3 regions of the Chryseobacterium sp. RU33C genome follow, and region 2 is predicted to be linked to each of the others. Evidence: riboswitches for the same ligand, from Rfam matches in the RefSeq annotation. Region 2 holds a riboswitch; each other region holds the start of a gene.
The links. Region 2 has a riboswitch for cobalamin ahead of metE (5-methyltetrahydropteroyltriglutamate--homocysteine S-methyltransferase). Riboswitches for the same ligand answer to the same signal wherever they lie in the genome.
Positions count from the first base shown of each region.

Region 1: another riboswitch for cobalamin. It lies ahead of BW946_RS17700 (acyl-CoA thioesterase); the one in region 2 lies ahead of metE (5-methyltetrahydropteroyltriglutamate--homocysteine S-methyltransferase).
Region 3: another riboswitch for cobalamin. It lies ahead of BW946_RS09320 (TonB-dependent receptor plug domain-containing protein); the one in region 2 lies ahead of metE (5-methyltetrahydropteroyltriglutamate--homocysteine S-methyltransferase).

Region 1 is NZ_FTMT01000023.1:47,058-51,348, reverse strand. Features, by position in the region: gene BW946_RS17710 (HD domain-containing protein) at 122-712, shown strand; gene BW946_RS17705 (DUF4932 domain-containing protein) at 780-2,153, opposite strand; gene BW946_RS17700 (acyl-CoA thioesterase) at 2,313-2,696, opposite strand; cobalamin riboswitch at 2,811-2,991, opposite strand; gene BW946_RS17695 (hypothetical protein) at 3,026-3,826, opposite strand; gene BW946_RS17690 (ATP-binding cassette domain-containing protein) at 3,857-4,291, opposite strand, start outside.
Region 2 is NZ_FTMT01000001.1:294,742-299,032, forward strand. Features, by position in the region: gene BW946_RS01285 (hypothetical protein) at 1-490, shown strand, start outside; gene BW946_RS01290 (Lrp/AsnC family transcriptional regulator) at 576-1,037, opposite strand; cobalamin riboswitch at 1,233-1,419, shown strand; gene metE (5-methyltetrahydropteroyltriglutamate--homocysteine S-methyltransferase) at 1,593-3,896, shown strand; gene BW946_RS01300 (hypothetical protein) at 4,073-4,291, opposite strand, start outside.
Region 3 is NZ_FTMT01000009.1:6,612-10,902, forward strand. Features, by position in the region: gene BW946_RS09315 (YncE family protein) at 1-387, opposite strand, end outside; gene BW946_RS09320 (TonB-dependent receptor plug domain-containing protein) at 384-2,417, opposite strand; cobalamin riboswitch at 2,526-2,712, opposite strand; gene BW946_RS09325 (transporter) at 2,806-3,753, opposite strand; gene BW946_RS09330 (cytochrome-c peroxidase) at 3,765-4,291, opposite strand, start outside.

The DNA of each region.
Region 1 (4,291 bases), on a different contig from region 2:
ATAATAACATCTAAATCATTTGTAAAAAGTAAATCTAAAAGTACTTACAAAAGAAAAGATAAATAATAAACGGGTAACCACAGGGTATGCTCTTCAGAACAATATAACAGAGAAAAGTAAAATGAAAATTCAGAAAGAGATAGATTTTATTCTTGCAGTGGATGCACTTAAAAATGTACAGCGAAGAAATTATAATGCGGATGATTCCCGAAGAGAGAATACGGCGGAACATTCCTGGCAGATTATCATTCTTGCCCAGATCCTTTATCCGTATGCTAAAAACCGTGCAGATATTGATTTATTAAGGGTGATAAGAATGCTTTCCATTCATGATCTTGTGGAGATTGAAGCGGGAGATACTTTTATTTTTGATGAAAAAGCAATGGTAGGAAAATTTGAAAGAGAGAAAGCTTCAGCCCAAAAAATCTTTGGAATTCTGGATGAGCCTTTACGTACAGAATTTTTTAACCTGTGGCTTGAGTTTGAAGAAGAGACAACACCGGATGCTATTTTTGCCTGCGGGATCGACAGGATTATGCCGTTTATTTTAAATTCCCATACTACAGGAAAGAGCTGGACGGAAGCAGGAGTAACAGAAAAACAAATCCGAAATATGCTTGAAAATGCTATTAGCAGAGCATCGGATGAAATGGGAGAGGCTTTTGAACTTCTTTTAAACAGAAGTCTGGAAACGGAAAAGGTTTTGAAATAATAAAAAAAAAGACACTGTCCGGTTATTGATTGGGCAGTGTCTTTTTTTATGGATATCTCATGAATTTTTATGAGGCCAGCAATAAATAGTTATCAGGGTTTAATAAAACTCCCTGCTGCGAATAAAATCCAGCCATACTGTTCCATACATAAAACCTCATTTCAAAATTCCTGTAAGTAGTTTCCAGTTTAAATTTCACCTGTTTTCCGTCTTTGGACCACACCGGGTTTTTCACGGTAATTATTGTATTACCGGTTTCTTTTCCATCTACATATTCGAATAATCTCAGTTGAAGAGTCTGTGTTTTTTTCATAGGCTCCGTGAATTGTACCACTATATTGTTGAGATCAGCTTTTTCAAAATCTTTGTTATTGGCATTCACAACGGATGGCTGAGAAATTTTGTTTCCTATTTTCTTCGTCCATTTTAATAATGGGACATATAATTTTTCCAGCTTCTTGTCCTTTTTATAAAGCTCTGCAACCTTTTCAGAAAACAGGTTCTGTGCAATAAATCCACGTCGGATATTCACTTTGTGATAGATCGCAGAAAGGCTGTCTGTTTTTTCCTTTGGAAATTTTTCTTTGATAAATAAATCGTAAACAGCCCATGTCATATATTCATTGAATGAACTGATACCCGGATATCCTGACTTCTTATCCCATTTCGCCAGACTGAAGCTTTCCGTTATCTCCTTTGAATACTGATCTGAAACAGGATTAACATAACCATGATCTATTTCTGAAAATACGGTGTGATTATCCAGAAGTCTTCGGGCAATATTATTTTTTAAATTTCCAAGTATAAGATCTTGTCCGATATCAGGGAAGTCAACGGTTAATGAACTGTTGATGTCTCTATGGCAATTCTGTCCGCCTACCAGAGGAGAAATGGCGATAACATATTTCTTATCTCCTTCATTGGCTGGTCTTGCTGCTATTTTATCCAAAAAAGCATAGGTGTCATTGATGTAATAATACTCTTTGTAGTTCGAGATGATGGTATTATAAAACTGCTGATGATTTTTATAAAAGGTTCTATAATTCGATTTCTTCACAAAATCATTAATTAGTTCCAGGTTTTCATCTACTTCTTTGGGACCAAATGAATTGAATGGGAAATCTCTTTTAAGTAAACCACTTTCATCAAAAGAAAATGCATAGAAATCGGTTCGAAAACCTAAGAATTTTTTCCAGTCTTTTCTGGAATAGTTTACTTTTTTTAATAGGGGATGATCTTTTACAGGCTCAAAATAAGACATGATTTCATCATAATACGGAGGGATTTTCTGAACGTCATATGGATCTGTTTTACCGTATTCTGTGAGTGCTAAAATGATATTTCCCAATTCATAACTTTCCGGGAGTTCAATTTTGACGTCTTTTTGTGCTGTTAGTGATACTGAAAGGATGAGTGTAATGATTAAAATAATTTTTTTCATGTAATATTAGTTCTTCTATAGTTTTAGGAAAAGGGTAAAAAATTTCCTGAGGCCTAAATTAAAGAAAACCTGAATGAATTCCAATCATTATCGTCAATACGTAAATAGATTGTTTTGAATGGAAAAATTTCGGGCGGCCTTTGGCCGCCCGAAATTTATTTATAGTATTTGAATTGGTTTTTTGAATTCATCGATGGCTACAAAAGTAAAATCACCTACAATAGCTTTTTCTCTTTCATAGGAATACATCTGTTCAGTGTAAATTTCAACATTCACTTTCATACTGGTTTTTCCCACGTATGAAACTTTCCCGATCAGTTCCACAATGGTTCCGGCAGGAATAGGTTTTTTAAAATCAATCTTATCACTGCTTACGGTTACCACTCTTTTTCTGGCAAAACGGGTTGCTGTGATAAAAGCTACTTCATCCATCAGCTGCATTGCTGTACCCCCGAAAAGAGTATCATAATGATTGGTAGTGTTAGGGAAAACCGCTTTAAAGATTCTGGTTTCGGATGCTTCAATTCTTTCTTCTGTAGTCATATATCATTATTAATTAAAGCGATAAGAAATGATTGGAAACAACAGAATAATGACAGGAACTTACAGAATTCCTGAAACAATCCATCAGATCAATACAACTTCAAATCGCGAAAGTTACATGTTTAAGAAAAAGGCAGGTCTCCTGACTTGTAACATCATTTATCTCCTTCCCATGCCTCGCACAGTGGATCTTTGATAAAGACTTCAGTTACTTACAGTTGCGCGACAGTCCGTGATTTTCACACGGTTCCCTTTTAATCTGCAGTGATGCAGAACCAATTTCTGTGATGAATAAGCGTAAAAACTTTTCGAATGCAAAAATAATGAATTTATTCCGGATTATGATAAATAATCTGGCTGATTACTCTTCCTTTCTTAATTGTCCACAGGGTAGTATATCTGTTTTCTCCTGAACCATTGATCATATAAAGAAAAATATTATCATTGTCAAGAGATGTTACTCCTACGTTCTCAAAATCCATGGTAGGCTGGAACATATTTTTGATAGCTTCTCTTACAAAAACAGATCCTCTTCCGGGCTGCTGCACTCTGATGGATTTGATTTCGGTCATTCCTTCAGGAAGGTCATTTCCAATTCCCCACGGTTTTACTTTATCAATGGTAAGAATCTTTCCATCCGCATCTTTTTCCTTTTTACGGTATCCTGCATTGGAAGGATAAATATCAATCACCACTTTGCTTCTTTGGGCAGTAGGGATTTTAGAATCCGAATTGTCGGTGAAAATAAGGGATCTTCCATTTTTAGATTTAGATGGAGTATAGGCGGGAAGCTGGTCCACATATGCAATACGCCCTTTATTCACCATACCTTCTTTATCAAGAGTTTCATACCGTACAAAAGGCTTATCGTCATCCTGTTTTTCCGGATATTTGATCCAGATCCATTCTGTTTCTCCCGGAGCCGGTTTTACATAAACAAATACATCTCCTTTGCGCATACGGATCTTGTCTACAATTTTTCGGTAATCGTCTTTATGTACACGTACGTTAGCATATCCTTCCTCAGCTTTTACCACTCCAAAAGGAACTTTTGTCTGTGCCTTTACAAAGGTTATAGATAAGATACTGATAGCGGATAAATAGAATGCTTTGTTTATGAAAGTCATCATGAAATTTTTTTGATCTTCCAAATATATAAATTAAATGCTTTTCGGAAGATAATTATACCGCTGCAGTTCACTTAAATCTTGTATTTGTTTCAGATGACCGTCTGAAAGCAGAAATATACGTTCAGAAATATCCAGAACATCTTTAAAATTATGATCAGAAATAATGAAACCTTTATGTGCTGACTCCCGCAGTATATTTTTCTTTAATTCTTCAGTAACCTTTGGAGAAAGACTATGGAATGGCTCGTCCAGTAAAATAAAATGGGCTTCAGAATAAATAATCATCAGGGTTTCAATAATTCTCTGTTCACCTTTAGAAAGGTTTTTAGGTTTTTCATGGAGGAAAGGCTGTATGAATTCTGAAGTAAAAAGTAGTTCAGTATTCTTTTGATTGCAAAAAAGAGGAATCAGGTTTTTGATTTTTACATACTTGGGTAAAAAGAGATCCTGTGGTAAGTAAGCAAT
Region 2 (4,291 bases):
TGTGACTGTATTTTCACAAAAAACAGCCGCTTTGGGTTCTTTATTGGATAGAAATTCAGAATTTATATTCCCGCAAGCTCCTGATAAAATCTCAAAAGCGTTGAACGTAAAAGCCATCTTTTATGAAGATGCCAATGAAGAAAAATATGCCAAATGGCCCATTAAAACAGGGCTGGAACTTTATTGCAGCTTGGGAAAAGATAATACTGTGAATGAGATGTTTTTTGTTGCTTCAGATAATAAACCTGTAATTGTTGAGGGACTTCCTTTTGGTCTTGTTCTGAATAAAAGTACATTACAGGACAGTAAAACGAAGTTCAGTAAGTACAATGCCAAAACACAGAAATTAGCAGCAGACAGTGAATTTCCAGATGGATCAAAACTGGTTTTTAAAAAAGGAAAACATTATGCAACATTATTTTTCGACAGCAAAAACCTTTTAAAATCATTAGGACTTACAGAAGAAATGATTGATCCGGCAGCTAATTAACCTAAGGGAGGCTTCAAAACAATATAAGACCTGTCATTATCTGGCGGTGTTTTATTCTTATAATGAAGCCCTAATATAAATTTAATTATATTGTTAATCCATAGTTGTTTTTTACCTCAGCCATCACAAAAGTACTGTGAGTGCTGCCTATAGAATCTACAGATCCCAGCTTGTTAAATACAAAATCCTGATAATGTTTCATATCTCTTACCTGAACTTTCAGAAGGAAATCAAAATCTCCGGAAATATTGTAACATTCGGCAACTTCTTCAATTTCTAAAATTTCTTTTACAAAATCATAGCCTACAGACCGGTCGTGAATTTTGAGCTTGATCTGGCAGAAAACCGTAAATCCGCGGTTCAGTTTTTCAGCATCGAGAATGGCTGCATACCTTTTGACAAAACCTTCCTGTTCAAGCCTTTTTACCCTTTCAAAAACCGGAGAGGTAGAAAGGTTCACTTCTTTTGCAAGTTCCTTAACGGTCAATTTTGCATTTTTCTGGAGCAGCCTGAGCAGCTGTAAATCCTTATTATCGAGTTGTTCCACAGAATATTATTCTTTTAAATGATTAAAACAGTCAAATCTACAGAATTATATGCTTTTAATTTTATTTTTAAAAGTTTAATTTGCTTAATTATTTATTGTTAATTGTATTTTTATTCGGTATTCCTAATTTTACACAAAATTAAAAACTTTTACTGATAATCTTTGTTAGAGGTAAAAGTACAGTTCTTTGCAGATACTTCATCAAACAGGAAAGGTTTTACTTAAGGTAGATTAATAGGGAATCGTGTGCAAATCACGAGCTGTCGCGCAACTGTAAGTAACATGCCAAAAGTTTCTGTCCTTGCATATCCACTGCCAAAAACGGGAAGGATGACGGAAACTGTTACAAGTCAGGAGACCTGCCTTTACTGAATTGACAATGCTTTCGCGGGCTGAAGCTTTTGGGTCATACAGATGATATATCAGATATGTATTTTATCTCAATTGGAAATGCATTGCCTGCTATATCATTATTTCCTGAAATTTCCTCCGCAAAAACATAACGAAGCATTTTAAAGGACTTTCACAATAAGTTTAATTAAAAAGTTTAAAAAAATGCAAACTCACATCCTTGGCTATCCGCGTATTGGTAGCAAAAGAGAACTCAAAAAAGCCTGCGAGCAGTATTGGTCAGGTAAAATCCTTCTGGAAGAGCTTCTGAACACCGGAAGAACTATCTGTACCCAAAACTGGAATATCCAGAAAGAAGCCGGAATAGACCTTATCCCGTGTAATGATTTTTCATACTATGATCAGGTATTGGATATGAGCCTTGTAGTAGGAGCAATTCCAACACGGTATCATGAAGTAGTGCTTAAAAAAAACAATACTGAGCTTGATCTTTATTTTGCCATGGCAAGAGGATATCAGAAAGACGGACTGGACATCACCGCAATGGAAATGACCAAGTGGTTCGATACCAATTATCACTATATCGTTCCGGAATTTTATAATAACCAACAGTTTAAGCTGAATTCAGATAAAATTTTCAATGAATTTGCAGGAGCAAAACAAGCGGGAATCAATGCAAAACCGGTGATTATCGGACTGGTTTCTTATCTGTTATTGGGAAAAGAAAAAGAAGAAGGATTTGATAAACTGGATCTGGCGAAAAATCTTCTTCCGGTCTATACGGAGATTTTAACCAAACTTCAGGATCAGGGTGCGGAATGGATTCAGTTTGATGAACCTTTTTTAGCCTTGGATTTAACAGAAAAAGCCAAAGAAACTTACCTTTTTGTGTATGCCGAAATCAGAAAACGATTCCCAAAACTGAAATTTATTGTAGCCACTTATTTCGACGGATTAAAAGATAATGCATCACTTGCCGTTTCACTTCCTGTGAATACATTGCATGTTGATCTGGTGAGAAATCCTGAACAACTGGATGATATTCTGAATAGTATTCCGGAAAATTTAAGCCTTTCATTAGGGGTAATTGATGGCCGGAATATCTGGAAAAATGATTATGAAAAGTCGCTGTCTTTCATTACAAAAGCTGTTGAAAAATTAGGATCTGAAAGGATTTTGATCGCTCCATCATGTTCATTGCTTCATTCACCTTGTGATCTGGATTTTGAAACCCATCTTAACCCGGAAATTAAAAGCTGGCTGGCTTTTGCTAAACAAAAAGTAAAAGAAGTCGTAACACTTAAAGAACTTGCTTCCGGAACAGAAAATGAACAGATTCTTAAAGCATTTGAAGAAAATAAAAAAGCAATTGAAAGCAGAAGAACTTCTTCTCTTATTCATAATCACCAGGTAAAGCAAAGAGCAAATGCTGTTTCTGAAAAAGATGCTCAGAGAATAAACCCTTTCAAAATCCGTAAAAAAAAGCAGCAGGAAGTATTGCAGCTTCCTTTATTCCCAACCACTACAATAGGGTCATTCCCGCAAACCACAGAGGTAAGAAGCTGGAGAGCGAAATTCAAAAAAGGGGAACTGACCGCAGAACAGTATGATACTTTACTGAAAGAGGAAACTCAGAGAACAATCTGCTGGCAGGAAGAAATTGGTATCGATGTACTGGTTCACGGAGAATTTGAGCGTAACGACATGGTAGAATACTTCGGAGAACAGTTGGAAGGATTTGTATTCACCAAAAACGGATGGGTACAAAGCTACGGAAGCCGCTGTGTAAAACCTCCGGTGATCTTCGGTGACGTTTCCCGCCCGGCTCCGATGACGGTTTATTGGTCCCAATATGCCCAATCCCAGACTGAAAAATGGGTGAAAGGAATGTTGACAGGCCCGGTTACCATTTTGCAGTGGTCTTTTGTCCGTGATGACCAGCCCCGCTCAGAAACATGTAAGCAGATTGCTTTGGCTATTCGTGACGAGGTGGTAGATCTGGAAAAAGCAGGAATCAGAATTATTCAGATTGATGAGCCTGCCATAAGAGAAGGTCTTCCATTAAGAAAAACCGACTGGCAGGACTATCTGAAATGGGCTGTAGAAGCTTTCAGAATTTCAGCAAGCGGAGTGGAAGATGCTACCCAGATCCATACGCATATGTGCTATTCAGAATTCAATGATATTATTGAAAATATTGCCGATATGGATGCCGACGTGATTACGATAGAGTGTTCCCGCTCTCAGATGGAACTGCTGAACGCTTTTGCAGACTTTAAATATCCGAATGAAATTGGTCCGGGAGTATATGACATCCATTCACCAAGAGTACCATCGAAAGAAGAAATGATTGAACTGCTGAGAAAAGCTCAGAATGTAATTCCTGCCAATCAGCTTTGGGTAAATCCGGACTGCGGACTGAAGACCAGACACTGGGACGAAACTGAAAAAGCTTTAATAGCAATGGTTGCCGCCGCTAAAGAAGCCTCAGTAGAATATGCGGTCTAGAAAAATTTAAAATAATTAGATTCAATAATTCAGATCGTGCTATGAAAATCATAACACGATCTGTTATTTTGAATAATTAAAGTATAGTTAAGAACCATTCTGACTTAAAATTTAAGCAAACTGTCTTCATAATCTTAACATCTTAATAGTTAAAAAAAGTTGGAACGTCTTCATTTTTAAAAGTTATATTTTACAAATGCCCCGATATTTTTCAGGGTCTTTTTTCCGTTATTAAACTGATCAAAGTTGGAAGCAAGTCCGTACATCATTTTATCCTGTTTTACTCCCAGTCTTATAAACTGAAGGCCTCTGGGATATCCGCTGTTATCTAGGTTTCCAATAGCCAGAATACTGAAATATCCCTTGAAATTTTCTGTCAGATGAGGTGTGTACTC
Region 3 (4,291 bases), on a different contig from region 2:
TCTGCAGTTCTGCAGAGGAATAGAAGTAATACGTTTCGCCGTTTTGGCATCCAGCACTTCAATTTTATTGGAAACATTGACAACGATATAGAGTTTGCTTCCGTACACTTTAATATCATTTCCTACATCTCCCAGTTCTTTTACCACATTCGGATTGATTTCTGCGTAAATATTCCGGTAATAAGTTCCTTTGGTGTAATCAAAAAAATCCAGGGTACATTTATTACTGCCCATATTCCCTTCATTCAGCATATAGAAGCCCTTTATGGATGTATTTTCTGAGGGAAGTCCTTCTACCACTTCCTGACGGACAATAATATCATCTGTACGGCATGAGGTAAGAAAAGCTAATACAAGAAATAAAAAATAAAATTTTAGTTTTCTCATAGGGTGAAGTTTAGAATAAGTTTAAAGTTTCTTCCGGGCATCGGATAATTGATGACCACATCATAGTATTGATTGAAAATATTATTTATCTCAAGGCTTACTTTGAATTGATGATTGGCCCAGTTGAATTTTTTCCGAACAGACATATCGTGAGTATACCAGGGCTGCACATAATTGTATTGAATATTATCCTGATTCACATCATATCTTTCTCCCACATACATTGTACTGTAATTGAAACTCCAGTCTTTATAATCTGCCATCAGACTGAAAGACCCACTGTGCCATGGCGTGTAAGGTATCTGATTACGGTAAAAGGTATCTTCCGGATCGCTGATATCTCTTGCACTTTGGTACGTATAAGAAAGCAAAGGTCGAAGGGTTACTTTTCCCAGCTGCATTTCAGTCTGTACATTCACATCTGCTCCAATGATTTCAACCAACCCAAGGTTCATCATCAGCCAGCGGAACATGCTTCCGTTTGGAGCGGCTACAATTTTATCCTGTACTTTATTGTAGTAACCGTCTACTTTAGCATAAAAAGTTTTAAAGAAACGGTTGTTATAATTCTTCTGATAAGTAAATCCTACGTCATACTGATTGGTAAATTCCGGTTTCAGGTAAGTATTTCCGATATTGGTATAATAGAGATCATTAAAGGTTGGAAGCCGGAAAATCCTTTTATAGAATGCTCTGAGGGTAAGCTCCGGAATGATCTCCGGCTGATAGCTCATAAATACGGCAGGTGTCCACTCTCTGGCATCTCCCGGTCTTTTGTTTTTTCTTACTTCCTCAAATGTAAAGGTTCCTAAAAGGCTTCCCATAATTTTAAACCTGTTCCACTGATAGGTTGTTGCCAATGCTACCAATGTTGTGTAACGCGTAGGATAAGAAAAGTTATCCAGATTGGCATCCAGATTATTGTACTGAAAATCTCCACTCAGGCTGATATCCCAATTGGGCGTAATAGAATAGATATTGGATGAGGAAAGGTAGAGTTCCCGCTGGATATAGGTATTATCGGTATGAATAATAGACTGCGAACGAACCGTATCCATAAAATGGGTATAATCATAAGCAAATTTTGCTTTCAGCTGGGTTTCAAATTTCGGGAACAGTTTTTTTCTCAGATTGGCCTGTACGAAATAATTTTCATCAGATAGTCTCGCTCCCCTTCCTCCAAAACGGCCATTCACAATAGGTGCCGGCATTCCACGGTCTGAAATATAACCGTAACCACGGATATTCCAGCTTCCGTTATTCAAAGTTCCGTTGAGAGAGGTTTCAAAACGTTTTGCTTTGATGTCTGAATCCTGTCTTTTCGCAATGGTATCATAGGCCTGCTGTCCATCAGGATATTTCTTGGCATATCGAAATCTATAAATTCCGTCACTCTGCATAAATTCTCCACTGAAGCTGGCAGAAACCCTGTCTGAAATCTTCTGTTCCAATCGGAATGAAGGGTTGAAAAGATCAATAGACGCACTTTTAGCTCTTATAACGAGATTGGTTTTCCTATTTCCTTTAAATACAGGTGTTTTAGGCTGTAAATAAATAGATCCTGAAGATCCGAAGTCTTTTGCCGGTTGGAAAATCTCACTTTTCTGTCCGTTATACAATGATATTTCTTCCAGATCATCCAAGGAATATCTTCCCAAATCCACCAGTCCGTTTTGGGCATTACCCAGTTGAATTCCATCATAGAAAACCCCTACATGCTGACTTCCCATACTTCGGATATTAATGGTTTTCAAACCACCTAATCCTCCATAATCTTTGATCTGAACTCCTGAAAAGTACCGCAGTGCATCTGCAACAGAATGACTGTTCAATCTTTCCAGCTGCTCGCCCTGTAAGGTTTGTGCCGGAAGGATTTCTTTAAAATTCTTTTTGTATAGATTGATTCCTTTAATGGTCTCTTCCTGAAGACTGTCTTTTTTCCTGGTTTGAGAAGACAAAAATTGAGATATGATCACCATTATGGTGAAAACAGCTTTATAAATTGCAGAAGTAGTTAGTTTTGCCGCCATTAGCTCATTTAGGGTAATGAAGACGCTAATGGGTATAAGAATACAACGACAAAGCACAGCGGTCACTGCACAGAATCATTGATGTCCTAAGCTTTATTCCACGAAAGCGTCAAACGATTATTTTCTGGCAGGTCTTCTGACTTACTCCATTTTTGAAATCCTTCCCATTAAAAAAACAGTGGATATATTCTTCAAAAACTTTGGTGCGGAGCTTACAGCAGCGGGTCTGTTCCGGATTCTCACCGGATTCCCTTTTAAGAGCTTTTTACGGCTCACCAAATCCCGGCAAAGATAAATAATTATTCCTAATACCCAATTAAAATCATGATTGATAAACAATTAAAGCTCCCGAAGGAGCTTTAACATGGTTTTATGGAGGGTGTTTGCCCTAAATTCCAATATTAAGGAAAATACTGAATCTTGATTTGGCTTCAATATCTCCTCCTGCCAGATGAGTATACATGGGAAGCATAATTTCACTTCCCAGGCTCAGCTTTTTATAAGAAGCTTCAAATCCCAGTTTTCCGTACAAAGCGCTCCCGGCAGTGTTAGGCAATGCTTCATCAAATTGCTTATTCTGGGCATATACTTCTCCCTGAACTCCCGTTTTTACAGAAAAAACAGACTTTTCATTTCCTGCAACCTGATAAAAACCTGTTGCAGCATAATTCCACTGGTTTCCAAAACGGTAATTTTTCTTATTCTCTGTTTTGATTGTATAATCTGTGTTAACCAATACGGCAACTTTATTTTTCTGAAATTTATAATTCAAAGCCGCCTGATAATCCCAGCTTCCGGTTCCCAGCTGAAAACTTGGATTGACACCGGATGTTCCTTTTTCATCAAATTTCCCTAAAGGAATTTTCAAGCCCAAACCTCCGCTCAGATGATGGAAATTATCTTTGGAACTCATCAGCTGGTAAATTCCCATCAGATTAAGATCCCCTATTCCATTGATTTTAATATCTCCCTGCATGGTTTTCTTTTCATGAAAGTGGAATGGCAGACTTGCGTAAACACTCAGTTTCTTAGTCAGTGGAATTTTTCCCCAAAGCTGCAGGGTATTAAAATACTGATCCTGCGTAAGATCTTTTACAAATAAGTTTTCTTTGGCTTTGTAATGCTGGGCAAAGTATTTGATTCCGACAAACTGTGGATTCAGCAAAGATTCAAAGCCGGAAGAGCCGTTTCCTGCCGCACAGCCACAGGCATCACAATCATCATCAAAATTGAATCTGCTAAAGGTTTCCGGGGCAATATATGCACTGTCTCTAATGGTCTTCGCCTGATACTGACTCAACAGGATCAAACTTATGATTACTATAATCTTCTTCATGTTTCTATAAATTATTCTGCAAATTTTGGATTGGATATAAAACTCTTATCTGATAGTGTTTTCAGAAAAGCTATAATATACTGTTTATCCTGACCCGTCATGGGAATACCAGTATGCCCATTCTGTTTTAAAAGAGGATCAAGATTTGGATGATTTTCAACATTGTCTGAATAGAAATTAAGTACCGCCTCTAAGCTGTAAAATCTTCCGTCATGCATATAAGGTGCGGTATATTCTACATTTCTTAAGCTGGGAACTCTGAATTTCATGTTGTCATTCCAATCTAAAGTAACCCTGTATCTTCCTCTGTCATCGAACTGGGCGTTATAATACATTCCTGTATTTCGGTAGCTCTCATCGGTAAATAATTCTCCTGAATGACATGATGCACATTTATTCTGGAAAAGGGACATTCCCTGTGTTTCTTCAGCGGTAAAAGATACTTTTCCTTTCATCATCTGATCATATTTGGAATCTGCCGATATCATTGTTGCCATAAACTGAGAAATAGCCTTAAGAATACGGTCTCCAGTGATCT